DNA from 2 places in the Sanguibacter sp. 25GB23B1 genome. Region 2 is predicted to be linked to the other one. Evidence: predicted binding sites of a transcription regulator. Region 2 holds the regulator's gene; the other holds the start of a gene.
What was found. Region 2 encodes LexA, which represses DNA repair genes until DNA is damaged. Its sites were predicted from a motif close to TCGAACANNTGTTCGA; they were not measured.
Positions count from the first base shown of each region.

Region 1: the regulator LexA is predicted to act here: its motif matches at 5,285-5,300, upstream of ABKW26_RS10875 (SAV_6107 family HEPN domain-containing protein).

Region 1 covers NZ_JBDYKL010000017.1:6,331-14,735, reverse strand. The annotation lists gene ABKW26_RS10905 (hypothetical protein) at 1-508, shown strand, start outside; gene ABKW26_RS10900 (hypothetical protein) at 486-908, opposite strand; gene rsmH (16S rRNA (cytosine(1402)-N(4))-methyltransferase RsmH) at 911-1,927, opposite strand; gene mraZ (division/cell wall cluster transcriptional repressor MraZ) at 2,097-2,552, opposite strand; gene ABKW26_RS10885 (DUF3040 domain-containing protein) at 3,079-3,516, opposite strand; gene dinB (DNA polymerase IV) at 3,557-4,816, opposite strand; gene ABKW26_RS10875 (SAV_6107 family HEPN domain-containing protein) at 4,813-5,262, opposite strand; gene ABKW26_RS10870 (fused MFS/spermidine synthase) at 5,375-6,355, shown strand; gene ABKW26_RS10865 (PAC2 family protein) at 6,413-7,345, opposite strand; gene ABKW26_RS10860 (response regulator) at 7,468-7,908, opposite strand; gene ABKW26_RS10855 (ATP-binding protein) at 7,905-8,405, opposite strand, start outside.
Region 2 covers NZ_JBDYKL010000016.1:72,220-80,624, forward strand. The annotation lists gene dapF (diaminopimelate epimerase) at 1-723, shown strand, start outside; gene ABKW26_RS10800 (methyltransferase) at 741-1,352, opposite strand; gene hflX (GTPase HflX) at 1,477-3,027, shown strand; gene ABKW26_RS10810 (ATP-dependent DNA helicase) at 3,081-5,183, shown strand; gene ABKW26_RS10815 (L-lactate dehydrogenase) at 5,223-6,230, shown strand; gene lexA (transcriptional repressor LexA) at 6,344-7,048, opposite strand; gene ABKW26_RS10825 (LysM peptidoglycan-binding domain-containing protein) at 7,373-7,735, shown strand; gene nrdR (transcriptional regulator NrdR) at 7,894-8,397, shown strand.

The sequences.
Region 1 (8,405 bases), on a different contig from region 2:
CGCGACCGAACGTGTCGCGCTCCGCGGCGATGACGTCGTGCGCGCGGAGTTCGATCGCGGTGCGACAGGCTTCGATGCTGCCGTTCGCGGTGCACCCGCCGGCGCTCGCGGCGAACGCGCTGGTGCAGCGCCGCGAGCGCTCGTGCCCGTGCTCGCTCTCGATCGACCCGTCTGCGACTGTCGCGCACCCGTCGTGCCCGCCGAGCTCGCGCCGCCGCGCGTCGTGGACGAACGCGGTCGCTCGGTCGTGCTCCGCGAGCCGGCCGTGCGTGGAGAGTCTGTTGTGCGTCCGGCGTCTGTCTTGCGTGCAGGCGCGGTCTTGCGCCCAGACTCCGTCGTGCGGGGGGAAGCCTTCCGGTCGACCGTGCGGTCAGAGCCGACCCGCGCCGAGTCACCCGGGCGCGGCGTACGAGGTCGGCGACCGCCGGCGTCGCCAGGTGTGCCCGCGCTCGACCGCGGCGTCCGAGGGGTTGGACCCGATGGAGTCATTGCCCCGCCGCAGGGCTGACCGCACCGCCGATGATCGTCCGGTCCGAGAGCCGCAGCACGGGGGGCTCGGAGACACGCACCATCCCGAGCTCGGTCGCACGCATCGCCAGGGCCTGCGGTGACTGCAGTGCATCGAGGCGTGCGTGCAACGTGTCCGTCACCTCTGCCTGGGCCGCGAGCTCTCGCTGCAACGACTGGGCCTCGTAGGACCCGTCGGCCATCGCCGTGTTGAGGACGAGCGTCCCCAGCAGCGCCCCGGCCAGGAGACCGATGCACGTGAGGACGAACGGCGCTCGACTCCGAGCCTGTGTCGGCGACTGGACGAGCCGGAGCCTCGGCGGCGCCGCAGACGGTCGCGACAGTGGCGTGGGACGCTGCTCGGGCAGGGTCCGCGCTGCGCTGGCGTGTGCTGTGCTCATGGTCAGCGCTCCGTCCGGTTCTTCAGGTGGTCAGGTGTGGGTCGTGTGCGTTCGGCCGCTCGGAGACGGACCGACGCGGAACGTGGGTTGAGCTCGAGCTCACGCTCGTCGGCGTCCTCAGCGCCTCGGGTGAGGAGCCTGAGGTACGGACGGTGCGTCTCGGGCTCGACCGGGAGATCCGGAGGAGCGCTGGAGACGGCACCTCGGGCTAGCTCGCGCTTGGCGAGCCTGTCCTCGAGCGAGTGATAGGACTCGATGACGATCCGTCCGCCGACGTCCAGCGCCTCGACGGCAGCGGGCAGCGCCCGGGCAAGGACCTCGAGCTCACCGTTCACCTCGATCCGCAGTGCCTGGAAGGTGCGCTTGGCCGGGTTACCTCCGGTCTTGCGGGTCGCCGCAGGGATGCACGCCCGGACGAGGTCGACCAGCTCTGCGGACCGCGACCACGGGCGCACGGCACGCTTCGCGACGATCGATCGCGCGATCTTCCCAGCGAAGCGCTCCTCGCCGTAGTCGCGCAGGATCCGGGCGAGGTCGCGCTCGTCGTAGGTGTTGAGGATGTCAGCGGCCGTGAGGCTCGCGGTCGAGTCCATGCGCATGTCGAGAGGCGCGTCGTGGGCGTAGGAGAACCCCCGCTCCGTCTCGTCGATCTGCAGGGAGGAGACCCCGAGGTCCATGAGGACTCCCTGGACGCTCGTGATCTGCAGCGACGCGAGGACATCGGCGATCTCGTCGTACACCGCGTGCACCCCGACGAACCGGTCACCGAAACCGGCGAGCCGCTCCCCCGCGAGCCGAAGAGCCTGTGGGTCGCGATCGATGCCGATCGCACGTACCTCCGGGAAGCGCTCCAGCACGGCTTCGGTGTGCCCGCCCATGCCGAGGGTGCAGTCGAGATAGACGGCGCCCGGCGCCTCGAGCGCGGGGGCAAGGAGCTCGACGCACCGGTCGAGCAGGACCGGGACGTGCCGGCCGGCCGCGTCACCGGCACCCGGCTGCGACTGAGAATCCTGCGTCATCGAGCCTCCTGCCTCTCCGTGGTCTGTGCCCAGTGCTCGTGGGTGCTGGTGGGTGGAGGCCACCCGATCAGGTCTCCCTCCGCGACCGTCTGACGCCGGGGAAGTGCGTCAGAGTGGCGGGAGGAGGCCTCATCGTGCGGCCTGCCGGGGTCGTGCTCGTGCGTACGTGTCAGAGGTGCAGCCCGGGGAGGATCTCCTCCGCGGTGTCCGAGTACGAGGCTTCTTGCTCGGCCAGGTAGGTCTCCCAGGTCGGTGCGTCCCAGATCTCCACCCGGGTTCCTGCGCCGATCACTGCGACGTCACGATCAAGACCTGCGTACTGACGAAGGTTGGCCGGTATCGAGATTCGACCTTGCTTGTCAGGGGTCTCGTCAGACGCTCCCGAGAGAAAGACACGCAGGTAGTCGCGGGCTTGCTTGCTCGTTACCGGTGCCTGGCGGATCTGCTCGTACATCCGACGGAACTCGTCCATCGGGAGCAAGAACAGGCACCGCTCCTGGCCCCGCGTCATCACCAGACCTTGGGCGAGCTGGGTCCGGAACTTCGCAGGAAGTATGAGGCGTCCTTTCTCGTCGAGCCGGGGCGTGTACGTACCCAGGAGAAGGCTTGGGGAACCACCGAACAGCTCACTCACTGCCGGCACCTCTCCTTCTTGCTCCAGGTGGCTCCACGGTACTCCACTTCCCTCCACCCTTCCCGGGGAAACACACAAACTTCACCCACCGCGCCATAAACCTGCAGGTGAGGTGGGTGGTGGGTGGTGGAGGGATTTCTCGGGGCGGAACGCGGAAATGGCGTCAGCAGAGAAAAGCACCGAACTCTGCGGGCCAGAACCGGCGGGAGAGCGCCCTCGGCATGGAGATGGCGACGTCCGGGGAGGGATGTGGAGGGTTGCGGGCTCGACACCGGTCCGCATGCCGACCGGCACGTCGGCGGGACGGCAGGAGCGAGGAACCGGGAGTGCGCGGTGCGGCCGCCGGCACGGACCGCTCGCAGCGGGGACAGGTGCCCGGGAGATCAGCCGGCCGCCGGGTCGACCGAGCTACCCGCGCAACGACAGCAGGAGCCGGGCTCGCGCCCGGCTCCTGCTGTCGTTGGTGATCCGCGTCGCGGAACGGGTCGGCGAGGTGGTGAGGCCTCGTCCGACCTGATCAGTCGGTGCCGTCTCCTCGACTGCGGCGTTCCCATCGCTCCTCGAGCCGCTGCATGAACGACCCGCTGCCCTTCGAGGGCTTCGTCGGTCGACCGGTGGACCGCTTGCTCGATCCGCTCGCCCCGGGCTTGCGGACCTCTCCGCTGTCGGACACGATCCCCTGTGGCCCTGAGGCTGCCTTCTTCGGCTGCGCGAAGGCGTAGGCGACCGCTGCGAACATGACGATGAAGCCGATGACACCCACCCACGGCACGGACTGGGCCGCCCCGAGCACCAGTGCGAGGAGACCGACCACGAGGCCGATCCCGGCAATCACGTATCGCACACTCGATCGCGGCGTCGTCGACTTCATCGTCGTCGCAAGCCGCGGGTCGTCAGACGTGAGCTCTCGCTCCATCTGTTCCAGAACACGCTGTTCGTATTCGGACAGAGGCATCTCTACCCCCGCACTCTTGTTCGTTGGGCCTTGGTATCCATCAGGATAGTTCGACATCTCGCATGATGGTAGTCCAACGGTCTTTCGCCGCTCCCGGGCCGATCGCGTGATCCCCGAAACGCCGCCGGACGTCGTCCATCGCGGACTCCACCTGACGCTGCTGCTCCGAGACGTCCCCGACCGCGTCGTCGAGGGTCAGCTGGATCGCCGCCTGCCCCCGGGCCTCGAGCGTCTCTGCACGGACCCCGACGAGCCGGACAGGAAGACCGCGCAGGTCGACGGCAGAGTACAGCTGGCGCGCGGCGAGGTAGATCTCCTGCCCGCTGTCCGTGGGCGACGGGAGCGCTCGCGACCGGGTGAGCGTGCGGAAGTCGCTCGTGCGGACCTTGACGCTCACTGTTCGGGTCAGCAGCTCGCGCTGTCGGAGCCGCGCAGCACACCGGTCGGCCAGCGCCAGCATCTTCGACTCGACGACCGAGGTCGTGTACTCGTCCCGCCCGAACGTGCTCTCCGCGCCGATGCTCTGCTCCCTCCGGACCGGTTCGACCGGGCGAGCGTCACGGCCCCAGGACAGGTCGAGGAGATGGTCACCGGCAGCAGTACCGAGGATGTGCCGGAGCACGGTCGGGTCGGTCGTCGCGAGCTGCTCGACGGTGAGGATGCCCCAGCGCGCGAGGTTCTGCTCCGTCTTCTCTCCCACCCCCCAGAGGGCCCCGACCGGCAAGGTGTGGAGGAACGGCACCGTCGCCTCGCGTGGGACGAGCATGAGGCCGTCCGGCTTCGCGTGCGTGGACGCGAGCTTTGCGACGAACTTGGAGGACGCGACACCGACCGAGCAGGTGATGCCGAACCGCGCACGGACGCTCTCACGGATCGATGCGCCGATCGCCGTGGACGAGCCCAGCCGCCGACGCGCACCGCTCACGTCGAGGAACGCCTCGTCGACGCTGATCGCCTCGACGAGGGTCGTCACCTCGCCCAAGAGCTCCATCACCCCTCGCGACACCTCGCGGTATGCGGGCAGGTCAGGCGTGATGTAGGTCGCCTGCGGGCAGAGCCTCTTCGCCATGCCGACCGGCATGGCGGACCTCACTCCGAAGGCGCGCGCCTCGTAGGTGGCGGCGAGCACCACACCCCGCTCCGCACCCCCGACGATCACCGGACGGCCTCGCAGGTGCGGTCGCCGAGCAACCTCGACCGAGGCGAAGAACGCATCCATGTCCACGTGGAGGATCGACGCGGTGGAGTCGTCCTCCCCCCAGGACCGGCGCGGTGCGGTCGACCGCGGACCACGGCTCACGACGCCCGCCGCACGCTCGGACCGAGATCGCTGAACGGATCGATCCCCAGGTGGACGCAGACGGCGTCGCGGAAGTCCTCAGCGGCGGCGACCCACCTGGAGGCGAGCGCGTCGTCGACGACGGACGTCCGCCCGGCATCGATCGCCGACCGTACGCTCGCACCCGACTCGAAGAAGGTCGCCCACGGAGCGAGCGCCGGCTCCTGCGTGGCGAGTCTCCGCCATGCGCTGCTCGCTCCGCGTCGAGCGGGTCGCTGGGGCTCCGCCGAGAGGACAGCGCCCGCCAGCCGGAGCGCGGCGAGGTGTCCGTGGGTGAAGCGCTCAGCGGGGTCCGAGGCGAGCTGCGCAGCCAACAGCTCACCGTCGCACCGACGGACGAGCTCGAGGACGCTGCGAGAGAGCGGTGCCGTGCTCCCGGGGTGCAGAGGTGCTGGTGCGGTTGTCATGTCGGTCCTCCCACTCCAAGTGTCGAACATCTGTTCGAATGCTGTCAAGACGTTCGTCGCGGATCGACGTCCACCGTGCCGGGCGGGGACCTGGGACGCCTAGTCTGGGGCGATGGCTCGCCGCTCCTCTCGCAACACATCCTCCTCCGGACCACTGACACGCAAGGGCTCGACCCAGACGCTGCTCCCGGAGGGTTCCGTCGAGACGTCGTCGGGCACCGTGGAGCTCGTCGCCGACCGGGACAGCCCACGGGCCCTGACCGTCCACGTCAACGGCGTCCCGAGCTCGTACGTCGATCTCGACGACCCGACGAACGTCGGCTTCGAGTACATGGAGATCATGTGCGCGGTCCTCGAGCGCGTCCCGCCCGGTCCGCTCGACGCGGTCCACCTGGGTGCAGCCGGGTGCGCGATGGCGCGGTACCTCGACGCCGCCCGACCGGGCTCGCGCCAGATCGGCATCGACATCGACGCCCGCCTCCTCGAGCTCGTCCGGACCTGGTTCGAGCTCCCTCGCTCCCCTCGCCTGCGCCTGCGCGCAGGCGACGCCCGTGCTGAGCTCGCGACGCTCGGGAGTGCGAGCGCCGACGTCGTCATCCGTGACGTGTTCGCCGGGGACCGCACTCCGCACCACCTCGTCACGGGCGAGTTCGTCGACGACGTCCTGCGTGTCCTGCGCCCCGGAGGGCTCTACCTCGTCAACTGCGCCGACAGACCACCGCTGAGCGCCGCGCGTGCGGAGGTGGCGACCTTGCGCGCCGCACTCGCTCGCGCCGAGGCCGCCGCAGCCTCGCGGGCACGGAGCGAGCCCTCCAGTGCCACGTCGGCCGACCCGTGGCACGGTGAGGTGGCTGTCGTCTCCGAGCCAGGTCTTCTCAAGGGCCGCAGGTACGGAAACCTCGTCCTCGCCCTGCGGACGCCGGTCAGCGGTCAGCGGTCCGACACCCTCAGCTCCGCGGGCCTCGCCCGGTCGTTGCGCTCCCTCGCGGTCCCCGCACACATCCTCTCGACCGGCGCCGAGACGGAACAGTTCGCCGGCCACGCCCCTGTCCAGCGGGACGGCGAGCCGCACCCGGCGCCCCCGGAGCGCTGAGGACCGCGCCGGGGCGTTCTCGCGACCGCCCGGGACCACCGCACCGGCCGCGGGCCGCTACGGCGCGTCGGGCCCTTGCTGCGCGAGGAAGCGCTCGAACTCAGCACCGAGCTCGTCGGCCGTCGGGATCGGAGCAGCATCGGCGAGCAGACTGCCTCGCTCGGCCGAGCGCGCGAAGGCGTCGTACTGCTCCTCGAGTCCACGCACGACCTCGGCGACCTCCTCGGACTCCGCGACCTGACGCTCGATCGACTCTCGTGCCTCTCCAGCCGCGGTGACGAGCGCGTCCGTCCCCAGGGAGAGCCCGGTCGCCGCCTCGACGTGGTTGAGCGCGACGATCGCGGCCGGCGGGTACGCCGACTGTGCGAGGTAGTGCGGGACGTGCACCGCGTACCCGATCGCGTCGCGGCCGACCTCACCCAGCCGCAGCTCGAGGAGGTTGGCGACGCTCGCCGGTACCTTGACCTTCCCGAACCAGGACGTGGCGTGGCCGATCAGCGTGCTGTCGGTCGCGTGCGCGGTCGCCGACATCGCACGCGTGTGCGGGATGCCCATCGGGATGCCGTACATGCCGACCGTCAGGGAGACGCCGAAGCGCTCGACGAGCGAGCACACAGCGGCGACGAACCTCTCCCACTGCACGTCCGGCTCGCTCCCGTGGAGCACGAGGAACGGCGTCCCCTCGGTGTCGTGGGCGACGTCGATCGCGAGGACGGGCGCGTCGTAGCTCGAGAACGCGTTCGAGTCGAAGACCATGGTCGGACGCTTGGAGCGGTAGTCGAGCAGCTGGTCGATGTCGAAGGTGACGAGTCGCGACGTCTCCGACGCAGACAGCAGGTGCTCGACGGCGAGAGCGCCGGTGCTTCCCGCGTCGACCAGCCCGCGGAGCGCGTTGACGAGTACCGGACCCGTGCCGCCGACGGCAGCGTCGAGGCCGCTCGCACCTTCCACCTCGGTGTCGATCTCGTAGAGCCCGCGAGGGTCAAGCACCTGGGTCCTCCTGTCGGTGTGGCCCGTGGACAGGTCCACCGAGCCGTGTTCAGACGATCGACAGGTCAAACACGTCCGAGCGCGCATTTCTTCCCGGCCGCGCCGACCCGGACGATCCTCGGTCAGCGAGACGGGAGCCGGACGACCGAGACGAAGAAGTCGTCGATCTTCTGCACGACCTCGATGAACCGGTCGAAGTCGACCGGCTTCGTCACGAACGCGTTGGCGTAGAGCGAGTACGCGCGCACGACGTCTTCCTCGGCCTCGGACGTCGTGAGGACCACGACGGGGATCTTGCGGAGCTCGTCGTCGGCCTTGAGCTCTGCAAGCACCTCGCGGCCGTCCATCCGAGGGAGGTTGAGGTCGAGGAGGATGAGGTCCGGCGTGACGGCGTCGACGTACGGACCCTGCTTGCGCAGGTACTCGATCGCGCTCACGCCGTCGTTGACGACGGTGAGGTGGTTCGCGACCTTGTTGTGCTCGAAGGCCTCGCGGGTCATGAGCACGTCGCCCGGGTCGTCCTCGACCAGCAGGACCTCCACGACGTCGATCGGTCCGATCACTGTCTCTCCTCGGGATTCTCCACGGCACGCCCTGTGGGCTCGGCCGCGTCGTCTGTCGACGTCGATGCGTCAGTCGATGAGGATAGCTCCACCACGACGGCGTCGTTGACACCCACCTCGCCGGTGGGCGCCTCGACCGGATCGGGGTGGGTCCAGCGGATCGTCGTGCCGCGCGTGCCGCCGTCTGGGTCGTGTGGTGTGGTGTCCACCCAGATGTCTCCACCGTGGTACTCCACGATCTTCTTGCACAGCGCGAGCCCGATACCGGTCCCGGCGTAGACGTCCTTCGGGTGCAGACGCTGGAAGATGACGAAGATGCGGTCGGCGTACTGCGCGTCGACCCCGATCCCGTTGTCCGTGCACCAGAGCTCCCAGCCGGAGCCGCGACGCACCGCGCCGACCTGGACCACAGGTGACCGGTCGGGTGCGCTGAACTTCACGGCGTTCCCGACGAGGTTCTGGAAGAGCTGGACGAGCAGCGTCGGCTGGCCGAGGAC
Region 2 (8,405 bases):
CCCGCTGCGGAGTGGTTCATGGACTATCGCAACGCCGACGGCTCGACCGCTCAGATGTGCGGGAACGGCGTGCGCGTCTTCGCGGCCTTCCTCGAACAGCTGGGCCTCGCCACCTTCGACGGCCGGACGGAGCTCGTCCTCGGGACACGAGCGGGCGTCCGCCGGGTCCGCAAGGAGGACAACGGCTGGTTCGCGGTGGACATGGGAATCTGGTCGTTCCCCGGCGGCCAGGGAGCAGTCACCGACGGCTTCGACGCCGAGGTCCTCGTGCCCGGGCTCGAGGTCGACGGCGCAGAGGTCGCCCGGCCCGCGCTGAGCGTCGACCTCGGCAACCCGCACACCGTCGTCGCCCTCGCGAGCGTCGTCGACCTCGAGCGGGCCGAGCTCTGGCGCGCCCCGGACGTCGTGCCCGTCCCGCCGCAGGGGACCAACGTCGAGCTCGTGGTTCCCCTCGGGGAGGAGACGAGCATCGACGGCAGCGTCGTCGGGCGGGTGCGGATGCGTGTCCACGAGCGCGGTGTCGGTGAGACGCGCTCCTGCGGCACCGGTGCGTGCGCTGCCGCGCTCGCCGTCCGGGCGTGGGCGGGCGACGGGGCTCCCGACGTCTGGCTGGTCGAGGTTCCTGGTGGGACGCTGCGCGTGACGATGCTTCCCGACGGGCACGTCGAGCTCGCCGGACCGGCGGAGCTCGTCGCGCACGGCCTGACCGACCTCGCGGGCTGACCTGACCCGAGGGCTCGTCAGGCGCGCGTGACCTGCAGGACGCGGAACCCCTTCGCACTGGCGGCACGCCGGACCTCGTCCGCGGGGAACCGGTCCGCGATCCAGCGCTGCAGCGAGTCGGCACCGAGGTTCTTCTGGACCACGAGGTAGGCGTTCGCACCTGGCGCGAGACGCGGGATCCACGTCTCGAGCATCGAGTGGAGCACCGCCTTGCCTACCCGGATGGGCGGGTTCGACCAGATCTCGGCGAGCTGGACGTCCTCCGGCACGTCGTCTGGGCGGACCGCACGGATCGTCGTGATCCCGAGGATCTCAGCGTTGCGGCGCACGAGGTCGAGCGACCGTTCGTTGACGTCGACAGCCCACACGGTCGCCCGCGGGTTCTGCAGCGCCTGGGTCAGCGCGATGGGTCCCCACCCGCACCCGAGGTCGAGGAGCGCACCGTCGGGTGGCGCTGGGACGGAGCGGAGCAGCACCTCCGTTCCGAGGTCGAGCCGACCGGGGGAGAAGATCCCGCCGGCGGTCTCCACCTCACGGTCCTGCCCGTCGAGGCGCACGCGGATCCGTCGTCGCTCGTCCGCCGACGCGGGCGTCGCGGTGAAGTAGTGGTCCTGCTCGTCGTCGCTCACAGTCGGCAATCGTAGGTGAGGCGGTGCGATCCGCTTCGCCCTGCGCAAAATCGCTTCGCGACGTGGGCGCTCGCATGGGACTCTTGATGACAGGAACCGCACAGCACCGACAGATGAGGACTGCATGCCGAACAGCCACGAACCGCACCCCGAGACCCCCGACGCCGCGACGGAGCAGGCGCAGGCGATCGACCCGGGCGTGGCAGCAGTGGCGGCACGGGACCTCGCCAGCGACGTGGTCGCCCGGGTCCTGGCACGAGCCGGCACCGCACGCGCCGACGGCGGCACGGACCACTCCGTCCACGACGGCGACCAGATCGACCTCGCCGAGCGAGCAGCACTACGCCGGGTCGCAGGGCTCTCCACCGAGCTCGAGGACGTCACCGAGGTCGAGTACCGCCAGCTGAGGCTCGAGCGCGTCGTCCTCGTCGGCCTGTGGTCGCGGGACGCCGTCGACGCCGAGGTGTCGCTCCGTGAGCTCGCTGCGCTCGCGGAGACGGCTGGGTCCCAGGTCCTCGACGGACTTCTCCAGCGCCGTCAGAACCCTGACCCGGGGACGTACCTGGGCTCGGGCAAGGCAGCGGACCTGGCCGCCCTCGTCGCCGCCAACGGCGCCGACACCGTGATCGTCGACGGCGACCTCGCGCCCTCCCAGCGCCGTGCGCTCGAGGACATCATCAAGGTCAAGGTCGTCGACCGGACCGCGCTCATCCTCGACATCTTCGCCCAGCACGCGAAGTCCCGAGAGGGCAAGGCCCAGGTCGAGCTCGCACAGCTCGAGTACCTCCTCCCGCGCCTGCGCGGCTGGGGAGACTCGATGTCGCGACAGGCCGGTGGTCAGGTCGGTGGCGCAGGTGCCGGCATGGGATCGCGCGGTCCCGGTGAGACGAAGATCGAGCTGGACCGTCGTCGTATCCGCGACCGCATGGCCAAGCTCCGCCGCGAGATCGCGGCCATGGCACCATCCCGCGAGACCAAGCGTGCCGCGCGCCGTCGCAACGCGATCCCGTCCGTGGCGATCGCCGGCTACACGAACGCCGGCAAGTCGAGCCTGCTCAACGCGCTGACCGGCGCCGGGGTGCTCGTCGAGAACGCGCTCTTCGCCACCCTGGACCCCACGGTCCGCCGCACGAAGACGCCCGACGGGCGGGTCTACACGCTCGCCGACACGGTCGGATTCGTGCGATCCCTGCCGCACCAGCTCGTCGAGGCCTTCCGCTCGACGCTCGAGGAGGTCGGGGACGCCGATCTCCTCCTGCACATCGTCGACGCGTCGCACCCCGACCCCGAGGGGCAGATCGAGGCTGTCCGCCACGTGCTGGCAGACATCCCGGGCATGGCGGACGTCCCCGAGGTCATCGTCCTCAACAAGGCCGACCTCGCCGACGCCGAGACCATCACCCGGCTGCGCAGCCGGGAGCGCAACACCCTCGTCGTCTCCGCACGCACCGGGGAGGGCATCCCCGAGCTGCTCGACTTCATCGCCGCGTCGTTGCCGCACCCGGGCGTGCAGGTCGACCTCGTCGTCCCCTACGACCGGGGGGACCTGGTCAACCGTGTCCACCTCGAGGGCGAGATCGACCACCTCGAGCACACGGGCGAGGGGACGCTCGTCCAAGGACGCGTGGACGACGAGCTCGCGGCCGAGCTGACGGCCGCGGCGGTCCACGGCTGAACGCACCTGTGGGCTCGGGCTGGCGCACGCACGACGGACCGTAGACTCCTCGGGTGAGCGACGCCAAGACATCTCAGGACGCCGGCGCCGCGGTGGACCACCTGCTCGACCTCGCTGTCGGGCGGCTCGGTGGTACTCGACGAGACGGTCAGCACGAGATGGCAGCGGCTGTCGCCCGGGCGATGGACTCCGGTGAGCACCTCCTCGTCCAGGCGGGGACCGGGACCGGGAAGTCCCTCGGGTACCTCGTCCCGGCCGTGCACCACGCCGTGCACAGCGGGGAACGTGTCATCGTCTCCACCGCGACCCTTGCACTCCAGCGCCAGATCATGACGCGGGACCTGCCGCTCGTCGCCGACACGCTCGCCCCGCACCTGCCGCGGGCACCGAGGCTCGCGCTGCTCAAGGGCTGGCACAACTACGCCTGCCTGCACAAGATCGCCGGTGGCTATCCGCCCGACGACGCCGGCACCCTCTTCGACCTCCCACGGACCGAAGGTCCGACGGAGCCGCTGAGCGGGTCCTCGGACGAGGTGTCCGACGCGCCGTCCGGGCTGGGTCAGCAGATCGTCCGGGTGCGCGAGTGGGCCGCTGACACCGAGTCGGGCGATCGCGACGACCTCGTCCCTGGTGTGCCCGACCGCGTGTGGCGCCAGGTCTCGGTCACCGCGCTCGAGTGCCTCGGGCAGAAGTGCCCGCTCATCGAGGAGTGCTATCCGGAGCGGGCGCGCGGCACGGCCCGCGAGGCCGACGTCGTGGTGACCAACCACGCGATGCTCGGGATCGCCGCCACCGGGTCGCCGAACGTGCTCCCCGAGCACTCCGTCATCGTCGCCGACGAGGCGCACGAGCTCCCGGACCGGGTCACGTCGGCGGCCACGGCAGAGATGTCCGTGGCGTCGATCGAGCATGCCGCCCGTCAGGCCCGGCGGCACGGCGGGATCATGACGACCGATCTCGATGCGGCGGCGGCGGACTTCGGGTCGGTGCTCGCCGGGCTTCCCGCGGAGCGTTTCCCGGACGGTCTGCCCGAGGGGGCTCGGCTCGCGGTCGCAGGTGTCCGCGATGCAGCGCGCGCCCTCGTCACGGCTCTCAAGCCCGACACGACGAACGGGTCCGGCGCCGACGGGAGCGTCGCGAGCAGCGGACTGAAGATGGCGTCGTCGAGCATGCTCATGGTGTTCGAGATCGCCGAGCGGATGGCGGGCGACGCCAACAGCTTCGACGTCTTGTGGTGCTCGCGGGGCGGCGACGGCGGCTTCGGTGCTGGAATGTCCAAGCTGCACGCCGCACCGCTCGGGGTCGCCGGGCTCCTGCGGACCAACCTCTGGGACGAGAAGGTCGGCATCCTCACGTCCGCAACCCTCGCGCTCGGTGAGTCCTTCGAGCCGATCGCCCGGGCCGTCGGGCTCGAGAAGAGCGCGACGGAGCCGGGGGAGGCGGGAGCGGCCGCCAGCTCCACTGCTGCTGCGGTCCCGTCGGCATCACGCTGGACGGGACTCGACGTCGGGAGCCCGTTCGACTACCCGAAGCAGGGCATCCTCTACATCGCGAAGAACCTGCCGACACCTGGGAGCCAGGCGACCACGGACGCCCAAGCAGACGAGATGGCCGCGCTCATGGAAGCGGCCGGCGGCCGGACACTCGGGCTCTTCTCGTCCCGCCGTGCCGCAGAGCGCGCCGCAGAGCTCCTGCGGCCGCGGCTCCCGTTCCCCGTCCTGTGCCAGGGGGACGACCAGCTTCCGGCGCTCGTGCGCGCGTTCGCCGAGGATGACGCGACCTGCCTCTTCGGCACGCTGTCCCTCTGGCAGGGCGTCGACGTCCCGGGCGCGGCGTGCAGTCTCGTCATGATCGACAGGATCCCGTTCCCGCGGCCGGACGACCCCGTCAAGGCGGCCCGCGCGCGCTTCATCGAGACGCATGGTGGCAACGGGTTCATGCAGGTCTCGGCCACGCACGCCGCCCTTCTCCTGGCGCAGGGTGCGGGACGTCTCATCCGGACGATGTCCGACAAGGGTGTCGTCGCGGTGCTCGACCCGCGGCTGGCCACGGCCCGGTATGGTTCGTTCCTCGTGCAGTCGCTGCCGGACTTCTGGCGGACGACGGACACGACTGTCGCTCTCTCTGCACTCCGGCGCCTCGCCGACCTAGGCTGAGACATGTGACGACCGAACTCATCACCAGCTGGAGGAAGCATGAGCGACGCTGATCAGACCGGCACCCTCGACCGCACCGCCGTGGCACCACCCCGGTCTCGCAAGACGACGAAGGTGGCGGTCGTCGGAGCCGGCGCGGTCGGCTCGACGATGGCCTACGCCGCGCTCATGCGCGGTTCCGCACGCACCGTCGCACTCTTCGACATCAACAAGGCCAAGGTCGAGGCCGAGGCGCTCGACCTGGCCCACGGGATCCAGTTCATGCCGATGGCGGAGGTCGTCGGGTCCGACGACGTCGCCGTGTGCGCGGACGCCGACGTCATCATGGTCACGGCAGGCGCGAAGCAGAAGCCCGGACAGACGCGGATCGACCTCGCCGAGGCGACGATCGGCCTCGTGTCGAAGATCCTCCCGGACCTCCTCGAGGTCGCACCGGACGCGATCTACGTCATGGTGACCAATCCCGTGGACATCGTGACCTACGCCGCGCTGAAGATCTCCGGCCTCCCGCCGACGCAGCTGTTCGGGTCCGGGACAGTCCTCGACTCGTCCCGGCTGCGCTACCTCATCGCGGAGCATGCGGGCGTCGCGGTGCAGAACGTCCACGCGTACATGGCCGGTGAGCACGGGGACAGCGAGATCCCCCTGTGGAGCTCGGCCACGATCGGCGGGGTGCCCCTGCTCGACTGGAGCGGCATCGAAGGTCGGGGGCCGCTGACACTGAGCGACCGCGACGAGATCGCGCACGAGGTCGTGAACTCGGCCTACCGGATCATCGAGGGCAAGGGGGCGACGAACTACGCGGTCGCTCTCGCAGGGACCCGCATCATCGAGGCGGTCCTCAACGACGAGCATCGCGTCCTGCCCGTCTCCACGTTGCTCGACGACTACTACGGCATCAGCGACATCTGCCTGTCGGTGCCCACCCTCGTCGGGCGACGTGGCTGTACGGACCGTCTTGCGGTCCCGCTGTCTCCGGTGGAGATCAAGGGGCTGCAGCGCTCCTCGACGGCGCTCAAGGCCGTGGCGCGCAAGTTCGGCTACTGAGCGGATCTGCCGCTGGTCACTGCCGGGCACCGAGACTGCACACCGACAGATCGGGCCCCTGGTACCCCCACACGTGGGGGTACCAGGGGCCCGATCTCGTGCTGGGTGCTGACCTACAGGCTGCGCAGGACGCTCACCACGCGCCCGAGCACTGTGGCCTCGTCGCCGGGGATCGGCGAGAACGCTGCGTTGTGGGGCATGAGCCATACGTGGCCGTCCATGCGCCGGAATGTCTTGACGGTCGCTTCGCCGTCGATCATGGCCGCGACGATCTCGCCGTTCTCTGCGACCGGCTGACGACGCACGACGACCCAGTCGCCGTCGCAGATAGCGGCGTCGATCATGGACTCGCCGGTGACCCGCAGGAGGAACAGGTCGCCGTCGCCGACGAGCTGTCGGGGGAGGGGGAAGACGTCCTCGACGACCTGCTCGGCCAGGACGGGGCCTCCCGCGGCGATCCGACCCACCACCGGCACGTACGACGGCGCCGGGTGCGCGTCGCTGTCGGCGCTCTCGCCGTGGGCGTCCCTGAGCGTGTGGGTCTCGTCGAGAGGCTCGACGTCCCGGGAGTCGTCCTGGTGGACGAGCTCCATGGCGCGCGGGCGGTTCGGGTCGCGCCGGAGGAATCCCTTGCGCTCGAGCGCGGTGAGCTGGTGCTTGACGCTCGACGGGCTCGTCAGGCCGACCGACAGCCCGATCTCGCGCATGCTCGGCGCATACCCGCGTGACTCGATCGAGCTCCGGATGGTCTCGAGCACGTGACGCTGACGCGCTGTGAGCCCGTCGGCAGACACCTCCGGGTCGCCGACGAGGACCACCGTGCCGCGGGTGCGGTCGTTCGTCCGGGTGGTATCCCCTGCTGCCACGATGTGCCTCCGTCGTCGATCGGTCGAGAGGCTCGTTGTCGAGCCGTCTGCTGCTGCCGTGCTGGTGAGCGCCCCGGGTGTCAGTGGCTCGTGGTCGAGTACCTCCCGGAGGGTCGTGCCCAACACTAGGGCGATTCGGGCATCGGATCAAACACCTGTTCGAGCGTGTCGCGACAGACCCTTGCGTTTCTGGAGATCTTTCGTACAGTTGTACGACGAACAGGTGTTCGAACGATGATGGGTCGCCCGGCTCGGCGCGGCGCTGAAGGAGTACTCATGGCACACGTGATGGCGATCTCGTCGGGACCCGCGCACGTCCGGTCGGACGTCGAGGGCTGGCTCGGCCTCAGCGATCTCTCGATCACTCGGCGAGGTCGCGTGGTGCTGTGGACCGTCGGCGTCGTCCTCATGCTCGCGGCGCTCCTCCTCGGAGGCCGTGCGGTCGCGGGCTCGCCCGAGGCGGCGACGCACGTGGTGCCGCACACCGTCTCTCAGGGAGAGACGCTGTGGGCGATCGCGTCGACGGTAGCGCACCCCGGTGAGGACCTTCGAGACGTGGTCAGCCTCATCATCGAGGTCAACGGTCGCTCCTCGGCGGACCTCGAGGCCGGGGAGCAGATCTTCGTCCCGCTGCGCTGAGTGCAGGTTCCGTCGCACTGCACGCGGGAACTTCGGGCGGCAGAGACGAGCGGGAGGCCGTGGTGCGCCGAGCGCTGGGCGGCGTCGGGAGCGCGTAGGGTTGCGGTGGACACGCGACCTCATCCCGACCGGTCGCCGCTGCCGTAGATGGAGGTACCGTGCACTGCCCGTTCTGTCGCCACTCGGACTCGCGCGTCGTCGACTCCCGGACGTCCGACGACGGTGCGTCCATCCGACGACGTCGCCAGTGCCCGCAGTGCAACCGCCGCTTCACCACCCTGGAGACCGCAAGCCTCTCCGTGGTCAAGCGCTCCGGGGTCACCGAGCCGTTCAGCCGCGAGAAGGTCGTGAGCGGTGTGCGCAAGGCATGCCAGGGGCGACCGGTGAGCGAGGACGATCTCGCCCTGCTCGCGCAACGCGTCGAGGAGTCGGTGCGTGCCACCGGGAGTGCAGAGCTCGACGCGTACGAGATCGGTCTGACGATCCTCGGACCGCTGCGCGAGCTCGACGAGGTCGCCTACCTGAGGTTCGCGAGCGTCTATCAGGCCTTCGACTCGCTCGACGACTTCGAGGCGGCGATCAACCTCTTGCGCATGGAGCACGAGCAGGCTCGTGTCGCCCGAGAGCAGCCTGTCTCGGACGACGCCGTCCGAGACGACTGAGGTCCGAG